One region of the Pseudarthrobacter sp. LMD1-1-1.1 genome, then DNA from elsewhere that is predicted to be linked to it. Evidence: riboswitches for the same ligand, from Rfam matches in the RefSeq annotation. Region 1 holds a riboswitch; each other region holds the start of a gene.
The links. A riboswitch is a leader RNA that binds a small molecule or an ion and turns the genes downstream of it on or off. The one in region 1 is predicted to bind S-adenosylmethionine.
Positions count from the first base shown of each region.

Region 2: it holds a riboswitch for S-adenosylmethionine, as region 1 does, so the genes downstream of both, MRBLMD1_RS04480 (aminotransferase class V-fold PLP-dependent enzyme) here and MRBLMD1_RS17990 (DUF1737 domain-containing protein) in region 1, are expected to answer to the same signal.
Region 3: it holds a riboswitch for S-adenosylmethionine, as region 1 does, so the genes downstream of both, metX (homoserine O-acetyltransferase MetX) here and MRBLMD1_RS17990 (DUF1737 domain-containing protein) in region 1, are expected to answer to the same signal.
Region 4: it holds a riboswitch for S-adenosylmethionine, as region 1 does, so the genes downstream of both, MRBLMD1_RS09480 (cobalamin-independent methionine synthase II family protein) here and MRBLMD1_RS17990 (DUF1737 domain-containing protein) in region 1, are expected to answer to the same signal.

Region 1 is NZ_JBEGHP010000024.1:329,909-337,063, forward strand. Features, by position in the region: gene MRBLMD1_RS17965 (aminodeoxychorismate lyase) at 28-954, shown strand; gene MRBLMD1_RS17970 (pyridoxamine 5'-phosphate oxidase family protein) at 1,014-1,478, shown strand; gene MRBLMD1_RS17975 (TetR/AcrR family transcriptional regulator C-terminal domain-containing protein) at 1,516-2,220, opposite strand; gene MRBLMD1_RS17980 (hypothetical protein) at 2,443-2,697, shown strand; gene opgC (OpgC domain-containing protein) at 2,837-5,305, opposite strand; SAM riboswitch class IV at 5,474-5,589, shown strand; gene MRBLMD1_RS17990 (DUF1737 domain-containing protein) at 5,603-5,878, shown strand; gene MRBLMD1_RS17995 (rhodanese-like domain-containing protein) at 5,875-6,285, shown strand; gene MRBLMD1_RS18000 (O-succinylhomoserine sulfhydrylase) at 6,286-7,155, shown strand, end outside.
Region 2 is NZ_JBEGHP010000001.1:925,867-933,021, reverse strand. Features, by position in the region: gene aroA (3-phosphoshikimate 1-carboxyvinyltransferase) at 1-1,050, shown strand, start outside; gene rsgA (ribosome small subunit-dependent GTPase A) at 1,034-2,149, shown strand; gene hisN (histidinol-phosphatase) at 2,194-3,006, shown strand; SAM riboswitch class IV at 3,160-3,273, shown strand; gene MRBLMD1_RS04480 (aminotransferase class V-fold PLP-dependent enzyme) at 3,310-4,728, shown strand; gene MRBLMD1_RS04475 (class I SAM-dependent methyltransferase) at 4,814-5,572, shown strand; gene MRBLMD1_RS04470 (metal-dependent transcriptional regulator) at 5,646-6,356, shown strand; gene MRBLMD1_RS04465 (hypothetical protein) at 6,405-6,782, shown strand; gene MRBLMD1_RS04460 (S1C family serine protease) at 6,841-7,155, opposite strand, start outside.
Region 3 is NZ_JBEGHP010000023.1:430,385-437,539, forward strand. Features, by position in the region: gene MRBLMD1_RS15505 (bifunctional o-acetylhomoserine/o-acetylserine sulfhydrylase) at 1-1,153, shown strand, start outside; SAM riboswitch class IV at 1,257-1,372, shown strand; gene metX (homoserine O-acetyltransferase MetX) at 1,385-2,500, shown strand; gene MRBLMD1_RS15515 (MFS transporter) at 2,680-4,062, shown strand; gene MRBLMD1_RS15520 (alcohol dehydrogenase catalytic domain-containing protein) at 4,067-5,203, shown strand; gene MRBLMD1_RS15525 (LysR family transcriptional regulator) at 5,239-6,171, opposite strand; gene mmsB (3-hydroxyisobutyrate dehydrogenase) at 6,283-7,155, shown strand, end outside.
Region 4 is NZ_JBEGHP010000012.1:823,411-830,565, reverse strand. Features, by position in the region: gene MRBLMD1_RS09505 (hypothetical protein) at 1-903, opposite strand, end outside; gene MRBLMD1_RS09500 (RNA polymerase sigma factor) at 900-1,451, opposite strand; gene MRBLMD1_RS09495 (YegP family protein) at 1,746-2,117, opposite strand; gene MRBLMD1_RS09490 (adenylosuccinate synthase) at 2,309-3,598, opposite strand; gene MRBLMD1_RS09485 (M14 family zinc carboxypeptidase) at 3,833-4,927, opposite strand; SAM riboswitch class I at 4,946-5,050, shown strand; gene MRBLMD1_RS09480 (cobalamin-independent methionine synthase II family protein) at 5,064-6,272, shown strand; gene MRBLMD1_RS09475 (uracil-DNA glycosylase) at 6,484-7,113, shown strand.

The sequences.
Region 1 (7,155 bases):
TCCGCGGTACAGCACTAAGCTGGTGCCATGACCTCTCCAGCCCCCGTGGTTCTTGCCTTCCTCGATCCTGCTTTCCCCGACGGCAGGGTGGCCGATGCCACCAAACCCCAGCTGCTGGTCACGGATTTGGGGGTCACGCGCGGCGACGGCGTCTTCGAAACCATGCTGGCCGTGGGTGGAACGGTGCGGAAGATGCAGGCGCACCTGGACCGGCTTGGGGGCTCCGCCGCGGCACTGGACCTGGCCATCCCGGGCCAGGAGGCATGGCGGCGCGTTATTGCGGCTGCGGTGGCCCGGCACCGGTCCGAGAACCCGCCGGCAGACCCCGCCGCCGATGAACTGGTGGTCAAACTGGTGGTCACCCGCGGCGTCGAAGGCGAGGCGCCCACGGCCTGGGTGCAGGCGTCGCCGGCCGGGGCTGCCGGCCGCAGGCAGCGCGAAACGGGCATCGACGTCATCCTCCTTGACCGGGGCTACGACAGTGATGTGGCCGAACGGGCGCCCTGGCTGCTCCTCGGCGCCAAAACCCTTTCCTACGCCGTCAACATGGCAGCGCTGCGCCATGCCCACAAACAGGGCGCCGACGACGTCATCTTCCTGTCCTCCGATGGCCGCGTGCTGGAAGGCCCCACGTCCACGGTGCTGCTTGCGCATGTGGAGAAGTCCGACGACGGCACAACAGTGAAGCGCCTCATCACGCCCCAGCTGGACAGCGGCATCCTGGCCGGCACCTCCCAGGGCGCCCTCTTCGCGGCCGCCAAGGCGGCGGGGTGGGAACTGGGCTACGGTCCCCTGGAGCCCCGGGACCTCATGGACGCGGATGCGGTCTGGCTGATCTCCAGCGTCCGCCTGCTGGCGCCCGTAAACCGGATCGACGGCAAGGAAATCGGCACCCCGTCCGTCCAGAAGGAACTGACCGCCGAGTTGAGCGAACTTTTCGCCGGCATCCACTAGGCCGCAACAAGCGGCGCAATCCCTTTTCCCACTCCCGCATCACCCGTAAGGTGTGGACCATGGACTCGCGAAACCTGCCGATTGAAAACCTGTCCTTCGACGACTGCTGGGAACTCCTCGACAATGACGCGGTGGGCAGGCTGGCCATCGTGGTGGACGAGCATCCCGAGATCTTCCCCGTGAACTACGCCGTCCACCTGCGCAGCATCGTCTTCCGCACCGCACCCGGGTCAAAGCTCTGGGGCGCCAGGATGGAACGGCCGGCAGCACTGGAAATAGATGGCTACCACCCCGCCTCGGAACAGGCCTGGAGCGTAGTGGTTCGCGGCGAAACGGAAATCATCGAGGACCAGGGCGTGAAGGATGCCGTGGACGCACTCGGCCTGGAACCGTGGCAGCCGGGCGAAAAAGCCCACTACATCCGGCTGAACGCCAAAGCACTGACGGGGCGCCGGTTCCGCGTGAACCGGCCGGACATCTGGAACACCCGCCTGCAGGACCGGCGCCGCGCGTCCTTCGAATAGCGCCGCCCGGGCAATCCGCCGTCAGCGGGCCCCGGGGTCAGGCGGCGGGGCCTGCCGCCTGCCGTGACAGCTGTGCTTCCAGCCCCGACAGCAGGATGCCAAGTCCCTGGTCAAGTTCCGCCTCGCCGTCGTACTCTGCCAGGGCGGGAGCAAGGGCACGCAGCTTGGGGAATTCCTTCGCCGGCAAACGGTGGAGCCCCAGGCGCAACAGCACCTCGTTCTCTTCCGGATCCACCACGTACTCCTGCAGCTCGTTCAGGATGTGCCCGTAGAGGAAGCCGTAGTAGGCGCGGTAGACGTGGAGGGCATCGGCCGGCGCGAATCCTGCCGAGCCCAGCAGGGACAGGATCTGTTCCAGCGGCCGCAGCGTGCCCAGGGGGCGAAGGCCCAGGGGCGTGGAAAGGGGCCGCGTGACCAACAGGGGAACCACATTGGGATGCTGCAGGGCGAGCGCCCGCAAGCTGTGGGCGATCTTCCGCAGCTGGGCTTTCCAGTCCGGGTCCGATGGATGGATGCTTAGCTGGTTGAGTACCAGCTCGGTAACCCCGTCCAGCAGTGCGGCGCGGTTCTCGGCGTAGCGGTAGAGGCTCATCGGATCCCGGCCGAGTTCCTGCCCCAGCCGGCGCATGGTCAGGGCCTCCAGGCTTTCGGCGTCCACCAACTCCAGGGCCTTGGCCAGCACAATGTCCCTGCTCAGCCTCGTTTTGGCCTGCCCGGGCTGGGAAGTGTTGGCGGAAGTCATCACAAAGGTCCTCACTGGCGGCCCTCGTCCCGAAGTAACTGGGACGGTTGCCTCATATCTGGTCTACAGGTAAAGTCTACATCGTAGACAAGATGAACTCTTGAGCTTTTCGGGACCTCTCAAGGAAAGCGGCTACACAATCCTTTGCCACCTTGTGCAGGGCATCGAGGTTCGCCGCTGGAGCCTACCGGCGGCACCACGCACCGAGCGAAGGGACGCCTCATGGCCAATTCGCAGTTTGATCTTTTCCTCCACGAAGCCACCTACGCAGACAATGCCTCGGAATCCAGCCTGGACCGCGACCGCCTCTACGGGCTGTACACCAGCTGGTGCTTCGTCAACGAGCAGCCCACCGGCACCGAGTCCAGTTTCTGGGCTGCCATGAAACACAAAGTCTCGGTTCGCCGCAACGGACTGCGCATGAAGGGGCCGGCCGCTGCGGACTACATCCTCAGCAGCTACCCGCGGCTTGTTTAAGGCCCCACCGGGCTGCCAACAGGCCGCAGGGTAACCAGCAGCGCACGATGAAATGCTGTGGCACTTTTGTGCCGCAGCATTTTCATGCCCGGATGCACCCTGGAACCAGGCAAAGGGGCCGTCCCCCAGGCGGGAATCCCTAGGTGGGAATGATCCGGAAAAGGAACCTGGTGCGGACCATCACCCACAACAGGCCCAGGACCACGGCGTAGGCCGCGGTGTTGAGGAAGATGCTCTGCTGCTGGAGCGCCGGGATGTTTGTGACGACGGCGATCAGCACCACATGCATGATGAAGACATACAGCGTGGCGCGGCCCAGCGGAATCAGGAACCAGCCCAGGGCACGCTCCACCGGTTTCCAGTAAGCGCTGAGGAACGCGTAGGCGGCTACCACCAGGACCAGGACGTTGAACAGCCGGCCGGGCGCCAGGTAGGTCCGGCCGAAGAGTGCGTCATACATGGCGCGGTAGGAGGCGTCCGGCATGAGCGCCAGGCGGACGTCGTAGTTGTTGGCCAGGTACGGATTCCCCCAGGACAGGAAGGCCAGCGCAAACGCTGCCGCAGTGCAGGCCGCCACCACCCACGTGTGCGCCGACAACCACGCAACGATGCTGCGGCGGTAGTAGCCAACAACCAGGCCGAGGACGAAAAGCACCTGCCACACCAGTAGGGGAAACGAGTCCTCAAACTGGGATGGCAGGATCCTGAACCGGGTCACGGCGCCTACCGCGTACACGGCGAGCGTCGCCAGCAATACCCAGACGGCCTTGCCGCGGTTCAGCGCCGCAAGGATCAGCGGGCTGGCCAGCAGGAGCACCACGTACAGGCCCATGACGTTGAACTGCCAGGGACCGAACTGCAGCAGCACGATGGCCGGCAGCACCTGCGGCGGCACGGGGAACTGGAACAGCGACGACATGCCGGCGTAGAGGTCGTAGGTCCGGCCGGCACCGCCGTGTCCTGCGCCGCCGGTCCCCTGGTCCACGAACGTGGTCAGGGCCTCAGTGTGGAAGAACGGGAGCAGGGAAAGAAGGAAGACGCCGATCAGCACGGCCAGGGCGGTCACGTAGAGCTTCCCGGCCCGGCGGGAGGTCAGGTCCACCACCCGGCCGAAGTCCTCCTTGGCCTTGGGCCCGTACACCATGCCCACCACCAGGCCGGAGAACAGGACGAACAGCTCCGCGCCTGACACGAAGCCCACCGCCTCCTGGGTGAGCAGCTGGAACAGTGAGGCCATGCCCAGGTGGTTGACCACCACAAAGACAATGGCCAGTCCGCGCAGCAGGTCCACCCGCGAATCCCTGGTGGAAGGGTCCTGGTAGCTCCAGGACGTGGCGGTGCTGATCCGGCGGGGAACCTGCCACAGGGCCACCAGGAGGATGACCATGGCGGCACCAACGGTCCAGGGGGCGGCGCCGGAAAGCGTGTTGGCCCGCACGTAGGTGCCTGTGGACGCCACATCCGTGACAGGGCCGGTGACCATCGGCGATGCCTTCAGCCTGTCCAGGGCGGCCTTGGCAATATCCGGGCTTCCCGTGAGCAGCCAGCTGATGCTTGCCACGCCGGTATCCCGCGTGCTGGTCCGTTCGTCCCACACCACGGCGGCCGTCCCGGCGAAAGCGGGTGACGTGGCAGTGGCCACCACCTGGTCCCACCAGCCCGTCTTGATGTCCGCCTCGGGCGCCCCACCGGACGCAGGGCTGTAGAAGGCCGAAGTCTGGAGGAGGAAAGGCTTTTTGCGTCCCTCCACGTAGGTGCCGTAGAAGTTTTCGCCGCCGGAGGCCGTCAGCATCTCCTGGAGTTCGCCCGGACGCGGCGTCGTGTTGACGGCGGCCCCGCCGGCAGTGTCGTCGTGATAGGCGGTCAGGCCCACCCAGTCCACGGCGTCATCGCCCGGGTAGTAGGGGGCATAGGCGCTGTCGCTTCCGTTCCAGGTCCCGTCCCCGTTCGTATCCAGGAGGGAAAACCCGTCGCTTCCCGGCTCCGGGGCATTCCGGTTCCGTTCAAAGGGGTAGTCCTTGCCCAGGTAAGGCGCCCACACCATGGCGGCCCGGCCGCCGTCGTCCTTCTTGAAGGCTGCCGCCACGGCCTGGAAAGCCTGCCGGTACGTGGCCGGCTGCTGGCCCCAGGCCACCCAGCTGGCATTCATATCGGGGGCGAACCGGACCAGCAGTTGGCCCTTGAACCCCGATGTCAGGTCGCGGACCTGGGCTGCGAACGCTTCCGCCTCCGCGGGGCCGAGCTGGTCCAGGGGCACCGACGGCTTCACCGTGAGCAGGGCGTGGGCGCCTTTGGCTGCAGTTTGCTGCAGGAAGCCGTCGATGTCATTCCGCTCCGATTCGCGGTACGGAATGGTGATGTCGTGGCCGAAGACGGCGGGGCCGGCGCCCAGCCTGTCGCTGAAGCCCGCGGCCGTATCCTCACCCCACTCGAGGACCGCCCCCAGCCACGGCTTGCCCTTGTCCGGTGCAGCAGGCGCCGCGTGTGCCGGGCCTGCCGGGACCACCAGGGCCAGTAGGACGATGAACACCGCGGCGAAAAAGGCTGCGCTGGAACGCGGACGGTTCCGCGGGATGGCGGCGTGGTGGTGCGATACGTGTGCCCGCATGCTGACAAGGACCCCCCGGTACTCATTGCTCTGGATACGGGGCGGCGCCCCCGGTAAGAACTTTATCGGCCCATGGGCATAACCCGTGCCGTGACGCGGACGGCTCAATTACGGAACATGACGACGGCGGCGATGCGGCCGGGCGCGGCAGGTGTTACGTTTTTGGGGAGTAATGAGTACCGGCGCCAAGCCCTGACTTGCCGGTCGGCAACCCTCCCTTTCGCGGCGGGGTGCCTCAGGTGAATACTCGGCATATCGACCGATTCGAGCTGCAAGCGTGAGAGAAGGAGATCCGTCGTGTCCGACGCACCCGCCCCTGACGAAAGACTGTCCTACCGCCTGATTACGGGCGCGGACAACCGTGAATTCTGTGAGCGGATCTCCGCTGCACTCGCCGATGGCTACGTCCTGCACGGCAGCCCGGCGGCAACCTTCAACGGCACCACCGTCATCGTGGCGCAGGCAATCGTCCTTCCGGCCGCGATCGCTTCCGCCGACGCCGCCGTGGCCACCGCCGTGGACCAGCTCGATGCCGAATTTGAGGGCGAGTTCGACGGCGAGGGCCACGCATGAGCTACGCGGGAGACCTGACGCCGCAGGAAGCCTGGGCCAAGCTGGAGCAGGGCGCCATCCTGGTGGACGTCCGCACCGAGGGCGAATGGGCCCACATCGGCATCCCGGACACCAAGGCCACGGACAACGATCCCCTGTTCATCCAGTGGACCTTCCCCGGCGGCATCCCCAACCCGGACTTCGTCAAGGACCTCCAGGAGCAGGCGCCGGAGGATCCCCACGCGGAACTGCTGTTCCTGTGCCGGTCCGGCCAACGGTCCATCGCGGCCGCAACTGCCGCCACCCAGGCCGGCTTCACCGCCTACAGCGTGCTGGAGGGCTTCGAAGGCGAGCCCGACCGCTACGGCGAGCGGACCATCAATGGCTGGAAGAACCGCGGCCTCCCCACCAACCTCGGAAAGAACTAAGTGACCTTCAACCCAGACGCCCCCGGCTGGAACCCCGACACCCAGGCAGTCCGCGGAGGCCTGGACCGCTCCAACTTCCAGGAAACATCTGAGGCCATCTTCCTGAACTCAGGGTTCGTCTACGAATCCGCCGCGGCAGCTGAACGGGCCTTCACCGGCGAGGACGAGCGCTTTGTCTACTCCCGCTACGGCAACCCGTCCGTGGCCACCTTCCAGGAACGGCTCAGGCTCCTCGAAGGCACCGAAGCATGCTTCGCGACGGCGTCGGGCATGTCCGCCGTGTTCACCGCGCTGGGTGCCCTGCTGGCTGCGGGCGACCGGGTTGTGGCCGCCCGGTCACTGTTCGGTTCGTGCTTTGTGATCCTGAACGAGATCCTGCCACGTTGGGGTGTGGAGACGGTCTTCGTGGACGGCCCAGACCTGGACCAGTGGCGCGAAGCCCTGTCCAAGCCCACCACCGCCGTCTTCTTCGAGTCCCCGTCGAACCCCATGCAGGAGATCGTGGACATCGCGGCCGTCAGCGAACTGGCGCACGCGGCCGGGGCCACCGTGGTGGCGGACAACGTGTTCGCCACTCCCCTGCTGCAGCGCTGCGGGGACCTTGGCGCCGACGTGATCGTCTACTCCGGCACCAAGCACATCGACGGGCAGGGCCGGGTGATGGGCGGCGCCATCCTGGGCACCAAGGAATTCATCGACGGACCGGTGAAGCAGCTGATGCGGCACACCGGCCCCGCGCTTTCCGCTTTCAACGCCTGGGTCCTGACCAAGGGCCTGGAGACCATGGGCCTGCGCGTCAACCACTCCTCGGCGACCGCACTCCGGCTCGCAGAATGGCTGGAGGAACAGCCGGCGGTGAGCTGGGTGAAG
Region 2 (7,155 bases), on a different contig from region 1:
GGCACCGTCATGCGGTTCGTCCCGCCGCTCGCAGCGCTCCGCAACGGCGCCAGTGTTTTCGACGGCGACCCCCATGCCCGGAAGCGTCCCATGGGGACCATCATCGAAGCCCTCAAAGCCCTAGGCGTGGCTGTTTCCGCCGAAGACGGCGCCGCGCCGTCGTCGCTCCCGTTCGTGGTGGAAGGCACCGGCGCCGTCCGGGGCGGCCACCTGGTTATCGATGCCAGCGCCTCCTCGCAGTTCGTCTCCGCCCTCCTGCTGGTGGGAGCAAGGTTCGACGAGGGCCTGCACCTTGAGCACGTGGGGAAGCCGGTGCCGAGCCTGGACCACATCAACATGACGGTGGCCGTCCTGCGCGGCGCCGGCGTGTCAGTGGACGATTCCGTCCCCAACCATTGGGTGGTGGCACCGGGACCCATCCACGCCTTCGACCAAAGGATTGAACAGGACCTCTCCAACGCCGGGCCCTTCCTGGCGGCGGCCCTGGCCTCACGGGGTACGGTCCGCATCCCCAACTGGCCCTTGGAAACGCAGCAGGTGGGCGACCTCTGGCGCGGCATCCTGGCCCGGATGGGAGCCACCGTCACCTTGGCTGACGGCGTCCTGACCGTCACCGGCGGCCCGCAGATCAAGGGCGGTGACTTCGCTGACACCAGTGAGCTGGCTCCTACGGTCGCGGCCCTGTGCGCCCTTGCCACGGGGCCTTCCCGGCTCAGCGGGATCGCACACCTCAGGGGACATGAGACCGACCGGCTGGCGGCCCTGGTCGCGGAAATCAACCGGCTCGGCGGCGACGCCGAGGAAACCAGCGACGGCCTGGTCATCCGGCCCGCCCGGCTGCACGCCGGCGTCGTCCACAGCTACGCCGACCACCGCATGGCCACTGCCGGGGCAATCCTGGGCCTCGCGGTGGACGGCGTCCAGGTGGAGGACGTCGCCACCACAGCCAAGACCATGCCCGACTTTCCGCAGCTGTGGGCAAACATGCTGGCCCAGGATGCCGCCGGGGCGCCGGGGCCGGAAGGGCGCGGCAGTGGCGCGGAGCACTGACTCCTGGGACGAATCGGACGTCCGGATCCGCCCCAGCAAGAAAGGCTCCCGGCCCCGCACCAAGGACCGGCCCAGCCATGACGATGCCGTCACCGGACGGATCATCACGGTGGACCGCGGCCGATACACGGCAGTAGTAGGCGAAGACTCGGACAACGAGCGCGTTGTCATCGCGGCGCGGGCCCGCGAACTGCGCCGCTCGCCCGTGGTTGCCGGCGACTTCGTCTCGCTCGTGGGGGACGTGTCCGGGGCACCGGACACACTTGCCCGCCTGGTGAAGATCCAGGACCGCCACACCCTCCTGCGCCGCAGCGCCGACGACACCGACCCCGTCGAGCGCGCCGTGGTGGCCAACGCCGACCAACTGGTGATTGTGGTGGCGGCCGCCAACCCGGAACCACGCACCGGGTTCATCGACCGCGCCCTGGTGGCTGCCTATGACGCCGGGATCGAGCCGATCCTGCTGGTCACCAAGGCCGACGTGAAAGACCCCGCGGAGCTGCTGTCCAACTACACCCACCTGGACTTCCCTGTGATCATCAGCCGGACCGCCGATGCACAGGCCTCCGGGATCGATGCACGGTCGGACGACGGCCTCTCCGCCCGGCTGGACAGCGCGGCGGTGGCCGACCTCCGCGCCCATCTCGACGGCAAGGTCACCGTGATGCTGGGGCACTCCGGCGTGGGCAAGTCCACCATGGTGAATGCGCTGACCGGCGCCGAGCGGGCCACGGGCGGAGTGAACGCGGTCACGGGGCGCGGCCGCCACACGTCGTCGTCGGCCCTGGCCCTGCGCCTGGCGGACGCGCCGGCCGGCAGCTGGATCATTGACACCCCCGGTATCCGTTCCTTCGGACTGGCACACGTGGACCCGGACCGGATCCTGCGCTCCTTCCCCGACCTGTCCCCCGGCATCGAAAACTGTGAACGCGGGTGCAAGCACACTGCAAACGCGGTGAACTGCGGCCTCGACGACTGGGTGGCAGGCGGCAACGCAGGTCCCACCGGCCCGGCACGCCTGGCATCGCTCCGGCGGCTGCTCGGCACGGACCCGCGCATGGACGCACAGGAAACCAAAGAGCTCGGCAGCGTCAACTGACGCGTTCTCCCGGCAGAAGCGTCCACAGACGGTAGTTTGTAACCATGATCCAACCCGCTTCGAGCTACAACGATGACCTGCGCCTGGCCCATGTCCTGGCCGACTCCGTGGATGACCAGACCATGAGCCGCTTCAAGGCCCTGGACCTCCACGTTGAGACCAAGCCGGACCTGACGCCCGTCACCGACGCCGACAAGGCAGCGGAGGAAGCCATCCGCGGCCAGCTCTCCCGCTCCCGGCCCCGCGATGCCGTCCTGGGTGAGGAGTTCGGCAGCACCGGGCACGGTTCACGGCGCTGGATCATCGATCCCATTGACGGGACCAAGAACTTTGTCCGGGGCGTCCCGGTCTGGGCCACGCTGATCGCCCTGGTGGATGAAGGCGAGCCTGTGGTGGGCGTGGTCAGCGCCCCGGCCCTCGGCAAGCGCTGGTGGGCGGCAAAGGGCATGGGCGCGTACATGGGCCGGTCCCTGGCAGCTGCCACCCGGCTGCGCGTCTCCGACGTGTCCAGCCTCTCCGACGCCTCCCTCTCCTACTCCAGCCTGAGCGGCTGGAAGGAACGCGGCAACCTCGACGAGTTCCTCGGGCTGACCGAAGACGTCTGGCGGACCCGGGCCTACGGCGATTTCTGGTCGTACTGCATGGTGGCAGAGGGCTCGGTGGACATCGCCTGCGAACCGGAGCTCAACCTCTACGACATGGCTGCGCTGGTGCCGATCGTGGTTGAGGCGGGCGGCCGGTTCACTTCCCTCGAAGGCGAGGACGGACCGTTCGGCGGGAACGCGCTGGCCACCAACTCGATCCTGCACTCAGAGGTGCTGCACCGCCTCAACCCGTACCTGGACGACCTGCTGTAACTGCCACGGTTTGGCCCCCTTAGGCGAATATTGCGACGCCGGACACCTCCAGACGGGGGTGTCCGGCGTCGTTTATTCGATATTGCGTAACAAAGCCCTTAACAATTGCCGCGGCTTCAATCCTGGCCGCCCCATGTCCTACGCTTTTATGCAGGTCACGAGTGCCAGCGCAAAACCCCGGTTTGCTGGCCGGCAACCCTCCATTCGCGGCGGGGTGCCCCGGGTGACGACCAGGCCGGTCCGGAGTGGATGCGGCAAGCGCGGATTCCCTATGCCGGAGTCCTGTATTCAAGTGAGGTCTCTGTGACAACTGCCACCGTCTCCCCCCAGCCCGCCATTGCCGAATCCGGCGCTCCCGGAGATCGCCACGCCGTTGCCGGCCGTCCCCTTGCTGCCGTCACCGGCGCGGAAATCCAGGCACCACTGATTTCCGGCGGCCACATCCGGTACGCGAACCTTGACTACGGCGCATCCGCTCCGGCGCTCTCCGTGGTCTCCGCCTACCTGAACGAGATCCTGCCGTACTACGCGAGCGTCCACCGCGGGGCCGGCTACGCGTCCCAGATCAGCACGTCCGTTTACGAGAACGCCCGCAGCATCGTCCGGGACTTCGTGGGCGGCCGGCCGGATGATTCGGTCATCTTCACCCGCAACACCACCGATTCGCTGAACCTCCTGGCCGGCTGCCTGCCTGCTACCGACGGCCGGCATGACGGCGAGGTCCTCTACCTGGACATCGAACACCATGCCAACCTCCTGCCGTGGCAGGGCGTTCCGCACCGCAGCATCGTTGCCGCCGACACCATCACCGGCACCCTGGACGCCGTCCGGACCGAGCTGGAGCAGGGCGGCGTCAGCCTGCTGGCCGTCACCGGCGCCTCCAACGTCACCGGCGAGATTCTTCCCATCCGGGCCCTGGCCGCGCTGGCCCACCAGCACGGCGCCCGGATCGTGGTGGACGCGGCCCAGCTCGCGCCGCACCGCAGGGTGGACATCAGCGCGGACGACGTCGACTACCTCGCCTTTTCCGGCCATAAGCTGTACGCGCCGTTCGGCGCGGGTGTCCTGGTGGGACGTCCCGACTGGCTGGACACCGGTGTCCCGCACCTCGCCGGCGGCGGGGCGGTCAAGGAAGCACGGCTCGACGGCGTCAGCTGGGCCACGGGCCCGGCCCGCCACGAGGGGGGCTCGCCGAACGTCCTCGGCGCCGCCACCCTGGCCCGCGCCACCCAGGTCATCGCCGAACTCGACCAGGACCGGTGGCACGCCCACGAATCCGCCATCCGTTCCTTCCTGGTGGAGGGCCTGCAGGACATCGACGGCGTCACCGTCCACCAGATCTTCAAGGACACCAACCCGGAAACGGACACCATCGGCGTGGTCAACTTCTCGGTCGAGGGCTACGACGCAGGGCTGGTGGCCGCCTACCTTTCCGCAGAGCATGGGGTGGGCCTGCGCGACGGCCGCTTCTGCGCCCATCCCCTGCTGAAGCGCCTGGGCCTGCCGTCCGGCTCCCTCCGGGCAAGTTTCGGCGTGGGTTCGCGGCTGGAAGACGCCAAACGCCTCCTCACCGGCATCCGGACGCTGCGCAGCAACGGACTGGGATGGGACTACGTGGTGGATGCGGGCCGCTGGGTGCCCGCCAATGATTTCCGCACCTACCCGCACTGGGCGCCCAATACCCCCGGGACGGCCGGCGCAGCCCCCTGCCTGGACGACTAGGCGGCGGGGCGGCGGCTGCCTGCTGATGCCGGGCATGCGGTAAATTCGAAGGACATCCGCAGGCAGCACCAGAAGGAGGCCACGCGTGGTTCGGGGTGGCCCCAGGCTTGATCACGGCCGGCGCACGGAGCTCGGGCAGAGCTTCCAAGACGGCGGCCGCCACTACCAGCGTGTCCGTCCCGGCTATCCTGCGGAATCTGCACGGTGGCTGGTACCGGCCGGAGCCCATGACGCCCTGGACGTCGGCGCGGGTACGGGAAAGTTCACCGCGTTGCTGCTGACCATGGGACTGGACGTCACCGCCGTCGACCCCTCTGCGGACATGCTCGCCCAGCTGAAGGCCCACTGCCCCGCCGCCACGGCTGCGCCGGGGACTGCCGAGGCGACAGGCCTTCCCGACGCTGCCTTCGACGTCGCGACCGTTGCCCAGGCGTGGCACTGGTGCGACCCCCTGCTGGCAAGCACCGAGCTGGCGCGCGTCTTGCGCCCGCACGGAACACTTGGCCTGGTCTGGAACCAGCTGGACACCTCCGTCCCCTGGGTGCACCGGCTCTCCCGGATCATGCACGCCGGCGATGTGTACCGGCCCGGCCACAAGCCCGTCGTCGGGCCCGAATTCCACGGACTCGAAGGTCACGTCACCCACTGGCAGGACAGGGTGACCACCGGGGACTTGATGGAGCTCACCAAGTCGCGCAGCTACTACCTTCGGGCCGGTGAGGCGACGCGGGCAAAAGTTCTGGCCAACCTGGACTGGTACCTGCACGAGCACCTGGCCCATGCCCCCGGCCAGGAACTTGACCTTCCCTACCTCACCCTGGCCTGGCGCGCCACCAAGGCATGACGCACGCGGTCTGCGGCGGGGTGGCCGAAGCGGCGCACGCTGCCGCACCGGCCAAACCGGTAGGCTTGGGCATGTGAAGACCAGCGCGCCCTCCTCCTCGATCGAGGACTACGTCAAGGTCATCTACTCATTCACCGAATGGCAGGACAAGCCCATCACGTCCTCCCAGCTGGCACAGCGGCTGGGAGTGGCAAATTCCTCGGTCTCGGAAATGGTCCGGAAGCTGAAGGACCAGGGCCTGGTGGACCACAAGCCCTACAGCGCCGTCACGCTGACCGAGGCCGGCCTGCGCCTGGCCCTGTCCATGGTCCGGCGCCACCGGCTCATCGAGACCTACCTCGTCCAGCGGCTCGGCTACAGCTGGGACGAGGTCCACGATGAAGCTGAACAGCTGGAGCATGCAGTGTCGGATACGTTCATCGAACGCGTTGCCGCCAAGCTCGGGGACCCTAAGCGGGACCCGCACGGCGACCCCATCCCCACCGCGGACGGCCAGGTCCTGATGCCGCGCGCCCACCTGCTCGCCGCGCTGGACCAGGGACACAGCGGCAAGATCACCAGGATCAGTGATGACAACCCCGAGCTCCTGCGGTACCTCGCCGCCCAGGACATCGACCTCGACGCCGAAGTCGAGGTGATGGGACGGCGGCCGTTTGGCGGCGCGCTGATGGTCCGGATCGCCGGTTCGGGCGGCACCCGCGACTACGACCTTGCTGACGAAATCGCCTCAGCGTTGTGGGTCTCCAGCGACACCCCGCACCCTGGCTGCGTCCTCGGCGGTTAAGCGGGCTGTCCTCTGCCGATTTGGCCGGCTCCCGTATGGTGGAAGGTGATGATCAGCAGACGCGACGCAGCAATAACCCTTGATGTTCCCCTTGAGATGGCACAGCGCCACGGCCTGCCGAAATGGATGTCGGAGGACGAGCTCCGCGGCATCATGGACAATCCCCCGCCCTGGCTGGTGCAGTCACGGGCCAACCGCACCGGCAAACGGCCCGTCTGGGTACACCTGGAATGCGCCGTCTGCGGGTACGAGGAAGCCGCCCGGCCCAAGAAGTGGTGGCCGGACTTCACCTACGTGGTGTGCGGGCACCACGCCCCTTCGGACGTTCCCGCCGTGCGCCCCGGCTGCGTCCGCAGCGAGTACGACGGCGTGGGGACGCGTTTCGTGGGCATCGCTGACGTGGAAGCGCCTCCGGTCAGCCAGTAGTCTTTCGTACTTCGCCTTCCGGACGTGCCCGCCCACGGTGCCGGGCCGCCGTCGACCCTTATCCAGCGCCGTTGGCCGTCATTTCCTCCGGAACAGCCGTCAGGTGAAGCTCGGCGCCGTCCCGCAGCACGGCCAGGTCGAGGGGGCGGCCGATGGCATCGGCGAACAGCAGGCGCTGCAGGCTCTCGGCGTTGCTGACGGGACGGCCGCGGGCTGTGACGATGACGTCCCCTGCCAACAGGCCTGCCTTGCCTGCGGGCGAACCGGGCAGAACCTCAACGACGCGGAGACCTTCGCGCAGTCCGGTGCGGATCACGGCGCTGGATCCGAGCTGCATCGGGGTGCTCACCAGGCCCAGGTACGCGCGGCGCAC
Region 3 (7,155 bases), on a different contig from region 1:
CCGCATCGGCAATCCCACCCAGGATGCCGTCGAGCAACGGATTGCCAGCCTCGAAGGAGGCCTGGCCGCGCTGCTGCTGAGCTCCGGGCAGGCCGCCGAAACCTTCGCTGTCCTGAACATCGCCGAGGCAGGCGACCACATCGTGGCCAGCCCCAGCCTTTACGGCGGAACCTACAACCTGTTTGCGCACACGCTGAAGAAGTTCGGCATCTCGGTGACCTTCGTGGCCGATCCGGACAACCTGGACCAGTGGCGCGATGCCGTGCAGCCCAACACCAAGCTCTTCTTCGGTGAAGTGGTGTCCAACCCGCGCCAGGACGTCCTGGATATTGAAGGCATCTCCGAGGTGGCCCACCAGGCCGGGGTTCCGCTCATTGTGGACAACACCTTGTCCACGCCGTACCTGATCCGCCCGCTGGAGTGGGGTGCGGATATTGTCCTGCACTCGGCCACCAAGTACCTGGGCGGCCACGGCTCGGCCATCGCCGGTGTCATCGTCGATTCCGGCAAGTTCGATTTCGGCAAGGATCCGGAGCGGTTCCCCGGCTTCAACACCCCGGACCCCACGTACAACGGCCTGGTCTACGCCCGCGATCTCGGTGAAGGCGGCGCACTCGGCGCCAACCTCTCCTACATCCTCAAGGCCCGTGTGCAGTTGCTGCGCGACCTCGGCTCAGCCGTCTCGCCCTTCAACGCGTTCCTGATTTCCCAGGGCCTGGAGACGTTGAGCCTGCGGGTGGAGCGCCACGTTGCGAACGCCACGGAAGTGGCGCGCTGGCTGGAGGCAAGGGACGACGTCGAATCCGTCGCCTACGCGGGGCTGCCCTCCAGCCCCTGGTACGAGCGTGGCCGCAAGTACGGACCCAAGGGGACGGGCGCCGTCGTGGCCTTCAACCTGGCCGGCGGGGCAGAGGCGGGCAAGCGCTTCGTCGACGCCCTGGAGCTGCATTCCCACGTGGCCAACATCGGCGACGTCCGCTCCCTGGTCATCCACCCCGCGTCCACCACGCACAGCCAGCTCTCGCCGGAGCAGCAGGTTGTGGCCGGCGTGCACCCGGGCCTGGTCCGGCTTTCCGTTGGCCTGGAGCACATCGACGACATCCTGGCCGACCTGGAGGCAGGCTTCCGGGCAGCCAAGGGCGCCGACGCGTAGCCCCAAACGCGAGCGTCGCAGCATGTGCCGGCCGGCGAACCGGGAAGTCACAACCAGTCATACTCTTGGCCTGGAGTGGGGGGTGTTTCGTACACTCGAACCAGGTCATGAGTGCCAGTGACAGCCCCGGCTTGCTGGCCGGCAACCCTCCATCCGCGGTGGGGTGCCCCGGGTGAGGACCTGGCCTGCCGGTCAGACGACGGCAGGCAAGCGCGTAGAAGAGGTCTTGCCATGACGGTTACCGTCGCCCGAACCACCATCCCCCAACACGGAATCGTCCGTTACGCCTCCATCGGGGGACTGGAACTCGAAGCCGGGGGATACCTCCCGGACGTCACCCTGGCCTACGAAACCTGGGGGACGCTCAACGCGGACGCCAGCAACGCCATCCTGATCGAGCATGCGCTGACCGGCAGCACCCACGTGACCCGCGGCGACACCGACGAAGAAGGCTGGTGGGAACAGCTGGCCGGCCCCGGCGCTCCCGTGGACACGGACCGCTTCTTCGTGGTGTCCATCAATATCGTTGGCGGCTGCTACGGATCTACGGGCCCGTCATCGCCCGCGCCGGACGGAAAGCCCTGGGGCTCCAGGTTTCCCCTCGTCACGCTGCGCGACAGCACCGTTGCCGAGGCAAGGCTCGCGGACCAGCTGGGCATCAAGAGCTGGTTCGCCGTCCTCGGCGGATCCATGGGCGGCGCCCGCGCCCTGGAATGGGCGGTGACGTACCCGGAAAGGGTGCAGCGCTGCGCGGTGATCTCCGTGGGAGCCGCCAGTACTGCCGAACAGATTGCCTTCGCGCAGGCCCAGACGCTGGCCATCCGGCAGGACCCCAATTTCAACGGCGGGGACTACTACGGCGGTCCGTGCCCGGAAGACGGGCTGGCGCTCGCCCGGCGCATCGCCCACATCACCTACCGGTCGGCTGCCGAACTGGAAGGCCGCTTCGGCCGGGCACCCCAGGCGCCCGAGTCGCCCCTGCAGGGGGAAGTTCTTGCCTCCCGCGGCCGCTACCAGGTGGAAAGCTACCTGGACCACCAGGGCAACAAGCTGGTGAAGCGCTTCGATGCCAACAGCTATATCGCCCTGACCGAGGCACTGATGAGCCACGATGTGTGCCGGGGACGGGGAACCTTGACCGAAACCCTCGCCGCCTCCACGGCACGGTTCTTCGTGGCCGCCGTCGACTCGGACCGGCTCTATTTTCCGTCGCAGTCCCACGAACTGGCCCAGGCGCTGCCCGGGGACGTGGACGTCCATGTCATCCAGGCACCGATCGGGCACGACGGGTTCCTCACCGAGATCGGGCAGTTGGGCGGCCGGCTGCGGAACAGCTTCCTGGTCTAGGCGCCGCCTGGCGCACAGCCCTTAATGTGCATTCCTGCAGATGCGTTCTGCACTAATCGGCGTTGAGGTTGCGCCGCAGGCAGACCATACTCATCGAATCCGGCTTTCGTGGTGTGCATCACACCCGTCTGCCATTGACTGGTCCCCGTGGTGTCGACGACGACGCCGAAGGAGTTCGCATGAGTACGGAAAGCTCCGCCGCAAGGCGTACAGAGGAAACCGACGTCAAGGCCTCAGGCCTTAAAAAAGTGGTGACGGCCTCCATGGCCGGCACGGTCGTGGAATGGTACGAGTTCTTCCTCTACGCATCGGCCGCCACCCTGGTGTTCGGGAAGGCCTTCTTCCCCAACGCCGGCACGGAACTGGACGGCATCATCGCCGCCTTCCTCACCTATGCCGTCGGTTTCGTCGCACGCCCTATCGGCGGCATCGTCTTTGGCCACTTCGGCGATAAGTTCGGCCGCAAGCAGCTGCTGCAGCTGAGCATCATCCTGGTGGGGGTCTCCACCTTCCTCATGGGCTGCCTGCCCACCTTCGGACAGATCGGCTACTGGGCGCCCGCGCTGCTGGTCTTCCTGCGGTTCGCCCAGGGCTTCGCCGTGGGCGGGGAATGGGGCGGCGCCGTGCTCCTCGTGGCAGAGCACAGCCCCAGCAAGTCACGCGGCTTCTGGGCCAGCTGGCCGCAATCGGCAGTGCCGCTGGGCAACCTGCTGGCCACGGCCGTGCTGTTCGTCCTCTCCTCCACGCTGACGCAGGACGCGTTCCTGGGCTGGGGCTGGCGCGTGGCGTTCTGGCTCTCCGCCGTGATCGTCATCATCGGTTACTACATCCGCACCAAGGTCAACGACGCTCCCATCTTCCTGGAGGCCCGCAAAGAGGTGGACGCCGGCCACAAGGGCTACGGCGTGGCCGAGGTGTTCCGGCGCTACCCGCGCGGCGTCTTCACCGCCATGGGCCTGCGCTTCGCGGAAAACATCCTCTACTACCTGGTGGTCACGTTCTCCATCACCTACCTGAAGACGGTGGTGCAGGCTGACACCACGCGGATCCTCCTGCTGCTGCTCCTTGCGCACGCCGTCCACTTCGCCGTCGTGCCCATGGTGGGAAAGCTGTCGGACCGCTTCGGCCGCAAGCCCGTCTACATGGCCGGCGCCATCATGGGTGCCACCTGGGGCTTCTTTGCCTTCCCCATGATGGACACCAAGAACGATGTCATCATCCTGGCGGCCATCATGATCGGCCTGGTGTTCCACGCCTTCATGTATGCCGGGCAGCCCGCCATCATGGCGGAAATGTTCCCCACCCGGATGCGGTATTCCGGCGTCTCCCTGGGATACCAGGTGACGTCCATCGTGGCGGGCTCACTGGCGCCGATCATCGCCGCGTCCCTGCTGGGTACCTACAAGTCCTCCGTCCCGGTGGCGGTGTACCTGCTCATCGCGTGTGCCATCACCGCCGTCGCGGTCTTCTTCCTGAAGGAAACCCGGGGCATCTCGCTGCACGACGTTGACGCGGCCGACGCCAAGGGCACGGCAGACCTGCTCGCTGCCAGCAAGAAGTAGGCACATGAAAGCCACCGTCCTCTATTCCACCGTTCCCGCCCCGGCCGGCGCCGAGGGAAAACAGAGCTACGCCGAGTCCCGGCCCCTGCTGGTGCAGGAGCTGGAGCAGCCGGAGCCGCGCGCCGGTGAGCTCGGAGTCTCCATCACCTACTCGAGCCTGTGCCATTCGGACCTGTCCGTCGTGGACGGTTCACGCGTCCGGCCCCTTCCCATGGCCCTTGGACATGAGGCCGTGGGGCGGGTGGTGTCCGTGGGCGACGGCGTCTCCGACGTATCCGTGGGGGACCATGTGGTTCTGGTGTTTGTGCCCAGCTGCGGCCAGTGCCGGGCCTGCCTTTCCGGCAGGCCCGCGCTCTGCCACCGGGCAGCCGAGGTGAATGGATCCGGAGACCTGCTCCATGGTCCGGCACTGTTGCGGACGCCGGCGGGGGAGCGGATCAACCACCACCTGGGCGTTTCCGCCTTCGCTGACTACGCGGTGGTCGCGCGGGAATCAGTGGTGGTGATTGACGACGACGTCCCGGACACCGTGGCGGCGATGTTTGGTTGCGCCGTGCTCACCGGAATGGGAGCGGTGTTCAACACCGCCGGAGTGGGCCCCGGCCAGTCCGTGGCAGTGTTCGGCCTGGGTGCGGTGGGACTGTCCGCTGTGATGGCGGCCCGCCTGGCCGGGGCCGCCAGCGTCATCGCCATCGACCCCAACCAGGGGAAGCACCAGCTGGCCCGCGACGCCGGGGCCACCGCGGTAGGGACGCCGGAGGACGCGGGGCGGCTGATTGAGGAAGCAGCCGGCGACGGAGTCGACGTCGCCATCGAAGCGGTGGGCTCGGCCGGTGTCATCGCATCCTGCCTGCAGCGGGTCACCAGGGGTGGCGCGGTGGTCTCCGTGGGCCTGCCCCACCCCTCCGCAGAGTTGACGGTGCCGGCCCTGCAGTTCGCCGGGGCCGGCAAGCGGCTGCTGGGCTCCTACATGGGCGACGCCGTTCCAGCGCGGGACATCCCCAGGTACCTCGGGTACTGGCGGGACGGCAAACTGCCGGTTGAGCTGCTGCACACCGACACCCGGCCACTCAGCGAGATCAACGAGGGCCTTGATGCGCTCGCAGCGGGACAGGTAGTGCGGCGGCTCTTCCGGGCCTGAACTGTCAGGCCCGGTTCTTCACCCGGCCCGGCTCCTCACCCGGCGAGCAGCAACGAGCGCTCCTTCACCTCGTCCTTCAGGGCCGCGATCACGGCCTGCACCCGCGCTGACCGGAGCGACTCCGGCCGTGCAACGGCCCAGATGGGCAGCTGGCGCTCAAAATCACCTGGCAGGACGGGGACGAAATCTTCACGGTCTCCCACCATGAAGTTCGGCAGCAGCCCAATGCCGGCGCCCTGGCGCACCGCCTCCACCTGGGCGAACACGCTCGTGGCCTGGAAGCTTGTCCTGGGCGTCGGAAGCTGTGATGACCAGCGGGGCCCAAGCTCCGCCACTTGGAGCGCAGACTCCACGTAAGAGACAAACGCGTGCTGCCCCACGTCGTCGAGCGTTTCCGGCAGGCCGTGCTGCGCGGCATAGCCGGGGCTGGCGTAGAGGCGCAGGTAGTAGTTGCTCAGGAAGATGGTCTGCGCGGTGCTGACGTCGGCCCGGCCCACCACGATCTCCAGGTCCACCCCTGACCGGTTCTGGCTGACTTTCCGGGTGGCGCTCAGCATTTCGATGTTCAGCTGCGGGTTCTGCTGCTGGAGCCGCACCAGCGACGGGGTGACGAACACGGCTCCCACTCCATCGGTCGTGGCGACCCGGACCAGGCCGGCAAGGGCACTCTGGTCCTGGCTGATCAGGCCCGACAACGAGCCAAGGGTGCTTTCGATCGCCTCCGCCGCCTCTACCGCGGCCGCACCAAGCTTCGTCAATTCCCAGCCGTGCGGGCTGCGCTCCAGGGTACGCCCGCCCAGCTGTTTGTCCAGGGCCAGGATGCGGCGGGAAATGGTGGTGTGGGTGGTGCCCAGGGTCTCGGCCACCGCATTGAACCGGCCCAGGCGCGCCACGGTCAGCAGGATGAGCAGGTCGTCGGGGCTGGGCAACCGTCTCGAATCCACGGGCGGCCTTCCTCTTGTGTGCATCAATGCACAGAGCGTCTGTAATTTTTCCCCTTGATTGCACTCTAGCAGGGTGTGATCGTAGACACAGACATGCCGGCAGGAACGCCGGAATGGAAGCAAAGGAGCTTACGCATGGCAGTTATCGGATGGATCGGCCTGGGCAACATGGGCGGCCACATGTCGGTGAACCTGGTGAAGGCCGGGCACGATGTGCGCGGCTTCGACCTTAACCCCGCGGCACTGGCAGCCGCCGAGGCAGGCGGCGTCAAGCGTGCAGCCAGCATCGCCGAAGCGGTGGACGGCGCGGACGCCGTGTTCACCATGCTGCCCAAGGGTGAACACGCCCGCGCCGTCTACCTTGGGGAGGACGGTGTTCTGAAGCATGCGGATACCCGCACGCTGCTCATCGACTCCTCCACGATCGACATCGCCTCCGCGCAGGAACTGCACGACGCCGCTGCTGCCGCCGGCTTCCGCTTCGTGGACGCCCCGGTGTCCGGCGGAATGAGCGGTGCCGAGGCCGGAACCCTGACGTTCATGGTGGGCGGTGAAGAGGGTGCCGTCAAAGACGCCTCGGGCTACATCGGGCCCATGTCCGGAAACATCATTCCCACGGGTGGCCCCACCACGGGCCAGGCAGCCAAGATCTGCAACAACCTGATGCTTTTCATCAACCTCGCCTCCACCGCGGAGGGTGCGGTCCTGGCTGACCGGCTGGGCCTGGACAAGCAGGTCTTCTGGAACATCGCCTCGGTCTCGTCGGGGGACTCCTGGGCGCTGCGGACCTGGTACCCGGTCCCCGGAGTGGTTCCCACCGCGGCCTCCAACAACGACTTCGCACCCACATTCACCACCGAGCTCGCGAACAAGGACATCGGCCTGGCCATCAGCGCCGCCGACGACACCGGCACGCCGCTGGAGATTGGCAAACATGTCCAGCAGCTGTTCCAGCGGCTCATTGACGCCGGTGATGCGGGCAAGGACTGCTCCATGATCATCAAGCTC
Region 4 (7,155 bases), on a different contig from region 1:
CTGTCCTGCCGCCTGGGAGCCTGTTTGGCCCTGTCCCAGTATTGCGTTGGCCGCGGAGCCCGGCGCCTTTAGTGCCTCGGCGGCTGCATCCCCGGCTGACGGCCCGGTGCTGGCCGCCGGGAGTCCGGCCTTCGCCGGCCCGGAAGCCCCTTGCCCTGCCGGCATCCCGTCCGTCGCGGCGCCGGGATTCTCCTTGCCCCTGCCAAGTCCATTGCTCTGGAAAGAAGTCCCGGGAGCCGCGGGCGTGCACGCTTCGGCGCCGGCCTCGTGTTTGACCGGGCCGACGCACGGCGGCAACCCGGTGTGCGCCCGTCCTGTGTGGCGGGAGGAGCCGGCAGGATCCCGAAGGAGGCTGGAGGCAAGGTTTGCGGCATCGGCGGACCCACCGGGTGCAGGTGAGCCGGCAGCGGCAAGGTCCCCGTCGGAAGCCATCTGGGGACCCCGGTAGCTGAAACCGGCGGCGGACGGTTCCCCGGCTGTACCGTTCCAGGGCGCCCAATCCTCCAGCAGGTGCTCCACGGGACTTGTTCCGGAAGTGCTGGAGCTGGCGGCTACCCCGCCCACGCCCAGCCCCATCCCGGCCACCAGCACCAGGCCCAGCGCGGTGGGACGGTGGCGCCGGCGGCGGCGCGCCAGTTCGTCCCCCGGCTGCGCATCGGCCTGTCCATCGGCCTGTCCACCGGGCTGTTCGGGTGCCTCTTCAGCTGCCTGTTCAGCTGCTTCCCCGCCCGGCTCCCCTGCCGTGAGCAGTGCGGCAAGCTCACCGCTGGGTGCCGGTGCGGGCAGCGAAGCCAGGGTGCCCAGCGACAGCAGGGCGTTGCGAAGGTCCGCATCCAGCTGGCAGCCGGCGTCCAGCAGCATGTCATCAACAAGGGCGGCGCGGTTTTCCGAGGCGGGTGTCATGGCGCGAGGTACTCCTTCACTGCGGCGAGTTCCCGGAGTTTCAACAATGCGCGCCGCTGAAGCTGCTTCACCGAACCGGCGCTCTTTTCCATGGTCTCGGCCGTCTGTTCCACCGTGAGGCCTCCCACCAGGCGCAGCGACAGGACGTCCCGCTGGTCCTGCGGCAGACCGTCCAGCAGCGTCAGGACCTCCTGGGGCGAAATGCGCTGCAGGGCTTCCTTTTCCGCTGAGGTGTCTACCCGCTGGTCGAGCTCGGGCTCGAAGGGCAGCTTGACCGGGGTCCGGCTTTGCCGCCGGTGGTCATCCACCATGCGGGCGTGGGCAACGGAGAAGATAAAAGTCCGCAGGCCGGATTCGCCGCCGTGCACGGTGTGGAGGCGGGGCAGCACGGAAAGGAACACTTCCTGCATGGCGGCCTCCGGATCCTCGACTCCCCGGGCTGTGAGGTAGCCCAGCACCTGTGATGCGTAGGTCTTGTAGACAAGGCTGAAGGCGGCAGTCCCGGAAAGCGGCTGGTCCGGAGCCTCGTCTGTCTGTGCATCGGTCACTGACGTAGTGCTTTCCGTCAAAGAAGGGTGTTGGCAAGGCGGGCGTTCAGTACATCCGGAACGCTGCCCTTACTTTACCCTCAGGTAACCACCCCGCCGGAACCGCCACGGCGCCGGAAACAGGGCCGGTGCCGGGCCAGGCGGTGCGGCCACCCTTGCGGAAAGACAAAAGAGCCGGCCTGGAACGTGATGGGGGACAGGTTCCAGACCGGCACTTCATAGGGGTAATCGCCGGGGACCCCCAAAGGGTTACGCGCTTTCAAAAAAACTTTTGAAAACTTTCTTCCCCGTCCGTCAGCGGGTTGCTGTCCTGGTCCACCGGGGGGCCGTGGCATGCCGGCGCGGCGTATTGGCCAGTGCAAAGGCGTGCCGCGTGGAGGGCGCGCGTTCCTCTCCGCACACGGGCACAACGGCGGCGGGCAGCCCGGCCGGAACAGCGGCAGCAGCCGCAGCGGGTGCAGGCGCGGGACGGGCTACGGTTCCGGCGGGGCACAGGTCGGTAACCAGGCCGGTCCCGGCACATTCACGCACCGCGGCGATCCCTGCCGCCACAGCGGCTTTGTCCTCGAAGGGGCCGGAGACGGCGATAACGGCCCCGTCCGGAGCCAGGAGACGGAACCGGAAAAACGAATCAGCGTCGATGAATGCTTCAAATTTTCCGGCCATGACGATCCTTCCTTGGGCACCAGGTTGTACAGACGAGTCTGGCCGCGGCACCGGAAGCCTCACAAGACCGCGCGCGTTAAGCCTGTGTAAATTCGCTTTCCGCCAGCAAAAACAAGCGGCAGGCCACCTGCAAAAGGTGGCCTGCCGCCGTCGTAATCCCCACCCGCTCCCTTGCAGGCGGGGCCCACAAGTCAGTCGTTGATGAGGTCGTTCACCACGATGGTCTGGTCGCGGTCCGGGCCAACGCCGATCGCGGAGAACCGGGTTCCGGAGAGCTTCTCCAGCGCCAGCACGTAGTTGCGGGCATTCTCGGGGAGGTCGGCCAGCGTCCGGGCTCCCGTGATGTCCTCGGTCCAGCCGTCGAAGTACTCGAAGATCGGCTTGGCGTGGTGGAACTCGGTCTGCGTCATGGGCATCTCGTCATGCCGGACACCGTCGACGTCGTAGGCCACGCACACCGGGATCTGCTCGATGCCGGTCAGGACGTCCAGCTTGGTGACGAAGTAGTCCGTGAAACCGTTCACGCGCGAAGCGTGCCGTGCCAGGACGGCGTCGTACCAGCCGCAGCGGCGCGGGCGGCCGGTGTTGACGCCGAATTCACCGCCGGTCTTCTGCAGGTACATGCCCATCTCATCGAAAAGCTCAGTGGGGAACGGCCCGGCACCAACGCGGGTGGTGTAGGCCTTGATGATGCCGATGGAACGCGAAATCCGGGTGGGGCCAATGCCGGAACCCACCGAGGCGCCACCGGCGGTGGGGTTGGAGGAGGTCACGAACGGGTAGGTGCCGTGGTCCACGTCCAGGAACGTTGCCTGGCCGCCCTCCATCAGGACTACCTTGCCCTCGTCCAGCGCCGAGTTCAGGACCAGGGTGCTGTCGATGACCAGCGGGCGGAGCCGCTCGGCGAAGGACAGGAAGTACTCCACGATCTCGTCCACCACAACGCTGCGGCGGTTGTAGACCTTGACCAGGAGTTCGTTCTTCTGGCGCAGCGAGCCTTCCACCTTCTGGCGGAGGATCGATTCGTCGAAGACGTCCTGGACGCGGATGCCCAGCCGGGCCACCTTGTCCATGTAGGCAGGGCCGATGCCGCGGCCGGTGGTGCCAATGGCACGGCTGCCCAGGAAGCGCTCGGTCACCTTGTCCAGCACCTGGTGGTACGGGGCCACCAGGTGGGCGTTGGCGGAGACCCGCAGTTTTGAGGTGTCGGCGCCGCGCGCCTGGAGTCCGTCGATTTCCTGGAAGAGGGCCTCCAGGTTCACCACGCAGCCGTTGCCGATGATGGGAACGGCGTTGGGGCTGAGAATGCCTGCCGGCAGCAGCTTGAGTTCGTACTTTTCACCGCCTACGACGACGGTGTGCCCGGCGTTGTTGCCGCCGTTGGGCTTGACGACGTAGTCAACACGGCCGCCCAGCAGGTCGGTGGCCTTGCCTTTTCCTTCGTCGCCCCACTGGGCTCCTACGATCACAATTGCTGGCATGGGATCCTCCCCCATTCGTTCGGACTGCCCGGGCCGGCCACCAGGTGGCGGGCCCATGCAGCGCCGTTCATGAGAATGCCCCGAACATACCGGCCTTCGCACAGCCGCAGCACGGCGCAGCGAAGCAAGAGTTCCGGGGCTCTTACCACCCAAGTTTAGCCGATGGGGCACTTTGTCCACTGTTGTGGCCCGCCGCGGTCCTTTCTGCCAAAAGGCCGCGGCGGCCGGTGCCGCCTATTCGTCCTCCGCCTCCCCGGCGGGCCGGGACGTCTGTTCGGCTAGCGTGTTCCAGAAGGAGGTGTCGGCGTCGGCAATGGACCCGTCCGCGATGGCCGCGGCCGTGGAGGTCAGCGTGGTGACGGTCTGCTTGATCAGGTAGCCGTTGCTGCGCTGTCCGAGTGCATAGCCGTCCAAATAGTGGTCCGACATGCCGCGCATCTCGAAGAGCAGGGTGGCGATGCCGTACTCCACGGAGATGCCGTTGCGGCTGATGGTTTCGGCACTGCCGCCCTGGTACTTGCCCAGGTGTCCCCAGCCGGTGGAGTCGACGTTGTTGAAGACCACCGCGCCGAGCTGCTTGGATTTTTCGACGACGGCGGGGTCGGCGTTGGGGGTGGTGGGGTACAGGATGGAGCCCGACACCAGCTTGCCGTCACGCTCGGCCCGGGTGCCCTGGTGGTGCAGGTCGATCATGTAGTCGATCCGGTATTTGCGCATGACGTTGTTGTGCAGCGCCTGGGTCTCCGGCTGGACCTTGGCCACATGGTCGCGGTTCAGGTCCACACCCTCGGCGTTGTAGCGGGTGAGGTGCCGGTCCCCCTTTGCGAGGTAATTGTCCAGGGAGAAGTTCACGTCGCCCATGGCGCCGTCCGCATTGAGCATGGGCACCACCAGGATGTTCACGCCTTTGAGGATGTCCGCGGATTTGCCGGTCCCCAGGTGCTTGATGAACTCCATGGCGCCCTCGGTGGTGAGCTGCTCGTTGCCGTGCTGCTGGGTCAGGTACAGGATGGTGGGCTTGGCGGGGTCCGAAATGTACTTGACCAAGTGGATGTCGCGCCCCTTGACCGTCTGCCCGATGACCTCCAGCTCCATTGCCGACTGGCGGGCATCCTGGTCCTTCAGGAACGAGACCATCTGTTCGTACGTGGCGAGCTTGGACGTGGTGATCTGGCCGTTGCCGTCGTAGGTGGGGCCTTCGCCCACAGCGTGTGCCAGCGGGGCAGGTCCTGCTACGACGGCCAGCGCCAGGGCTCCGGAAACGGCAGGAAAGCCGCTGGGCAGCCCGCCGCGACATAAAGCGGCGCAGACTTGCCCCGGGGCAGGCATCTGGATTTATGTGAGAGTGAACCATCCGGAGCGGCCGAGAGACCTGGCTCGATGACGCCGCAGCAACCACGGTCCAGCAGGATTCCTGCCGGCCGAAGGTGCTACTGCCAGGACCGATGGAAAGGAAGATTCCAGCATGTCCCTGAACACCGACTACATCCGCGTCACCCACGCGGGATCCTTGCCCCGCACCCCGGAACTCATCGCGGCCAACGCCGCCAAGGAAACCGACGGCGTCACCCCTGAATTCCTGGAACTTCTGGAGGCCTCCGTGGTGGAGGTGGTCCAGCGGCAGAAGGACCTCGGCATCGATATCCCCAACGACGGCGAATACGGGCACACGATGTCCAGCTCCGTGGACTACGGTGCCTGGTGGAACTACTCCTTTGCACGGCTGGGCGGCCTGGAGCCAACCAACGTGGACCGCTGGGCCGATGCCCAGGTGCACCGCTCCTCGCCCGGCAACATTGTCCTGACCTCATTCCCTGACCGGCGCGACCGGCAGGCGTTCAACGAGGCCTACAACGACCCCTCCTCGGGCATCCTGTCCCACCGCAAGAGCGTGACCCAGCCCAAGATCGCCGGACCCCTGACCTACACGGGCCAGGACCTGGTGGCATCGGACATCAGGAACCTGAAGACCGGCCTCGCAGCGGCCGGGTTGTCGGACGGCTTCGTAGCGTCCCTCTCCCCCGGCTCCTGCGCCCGCGTGGCCAACGAGTACTACAAGTCGGAGGAGGAACTTGTCTACGCCTGCGCCGATGCCATGCGGGAGGAATACAAGGCGATCATCGATGCGGGCCTCACCGTGCAGCTCGATGATCCGTCCCTGGCCGAGAGCTGGGACCAGATCAATCCCGAGCCCAGCCTGGAGGACTACCTGAAGTTCATCCAGCTGCGCGTCGAGGCCACCAACTGGGCCCTCCGCGACCTTCCCCAGGAACAGATCCGGCTGCACGTCTGCTGGGGTTCCTGGCACGGTCCGCACACCACCGACATCCCTTTCGCGGACATCATCGGATCGGTGCTGCAGGTTAACGCCGGCGCCTACTCCTTCGAGGCAGCCAATGTCCGCCACGAACACGAATGGCGGGTATGGGAGGACACCAAGCTCCCCGAGGGCAAGGTGATCATCCCGGGCATCGTCTCGCACGCCACCAACGTGGTGGAACACCCGGACCTGGTGGCAGACCGCATTGTCCGCTTTGCCGACGTCGTGGGCCGTGAGAATGTCATCGCCTCCACCGACTGCGGCCTGGGCGGCCGGGTCCACCCGCAGATCGCCTTCGCCAAGCTGGAGGCCCTCGGCGAGGGCGCCCGCCGGGCCACCAGCCGCCTCTGGTAGCTTCAAGAGGCGAAGCGGGAGCCCGCCGGTTCCGTGCCCTGGCAGAGTCAGGTGCACGGGACCGGCGTTTCGTTTCCCGGGGCTTGCTAAACTGGGTAAGGCCGACCAGGAATCGGCCCACCCCAATCAACCGCCGCTGATGTGTCGCGCCCCCGCGTGCCCGTTTCCGTGGCGGCAGCAACGCCAATCCCCGCAGGAGAACCAGCACTTCATGACAGCCCTGGCACCCGAAACATTCCACGAACAGCTCATGAGCCGCCGCTACGACCCCAGCGTTGCTGCCGTTAACGAGCTCTGCGATTCCCTGCAGGAGACCAAGCCCGGAACCGTGGTCCCCTATGTGGATCCCATGCACGACGTGGAGGAATGCCGCATCATCAGCCTGTTCTCCAACATTGGCGAGGCGGACCCGTCCGGGTTCATCACGGCCGGGGACCAGGACGCCGCGACCCGCATGCTGGGACTGCAGTGGAAGCTGGGCCTGCGCCCCGAGTTCGTGATGCCGTGGAACGTCCACCCCTGGCACGTTCCCGGTGAGCCCAACGGCAAGTTCACTCCCGACCAGATCCAGGCAGGCCTGAAGCCGCTGCTGAAGTTCCTGGCCCTGGTGCCCCGTGCCTCCGTCATCGTGGCGCACGGAACCGAAGCCAACCGGTTGGCCAACGCACTCCTGAAGACCGAAGTTCCGCTGCTGTGGCGCCGTGGCCTGAAGACCTACAAGGTGCGCTCCCTGAGCGGCCGCGCCTTCGCCGGTTCCCCCGCGCGCCAGGAGGAGTACCTCGAGGACATGCGCGCGGCCTACGCCGACGCCATGGCACGCACCGGCATCGCCAAGCCTTAAGCGGCCGACGGCGGGTGGTTACCTTTCCTGGAAAGGTAAACA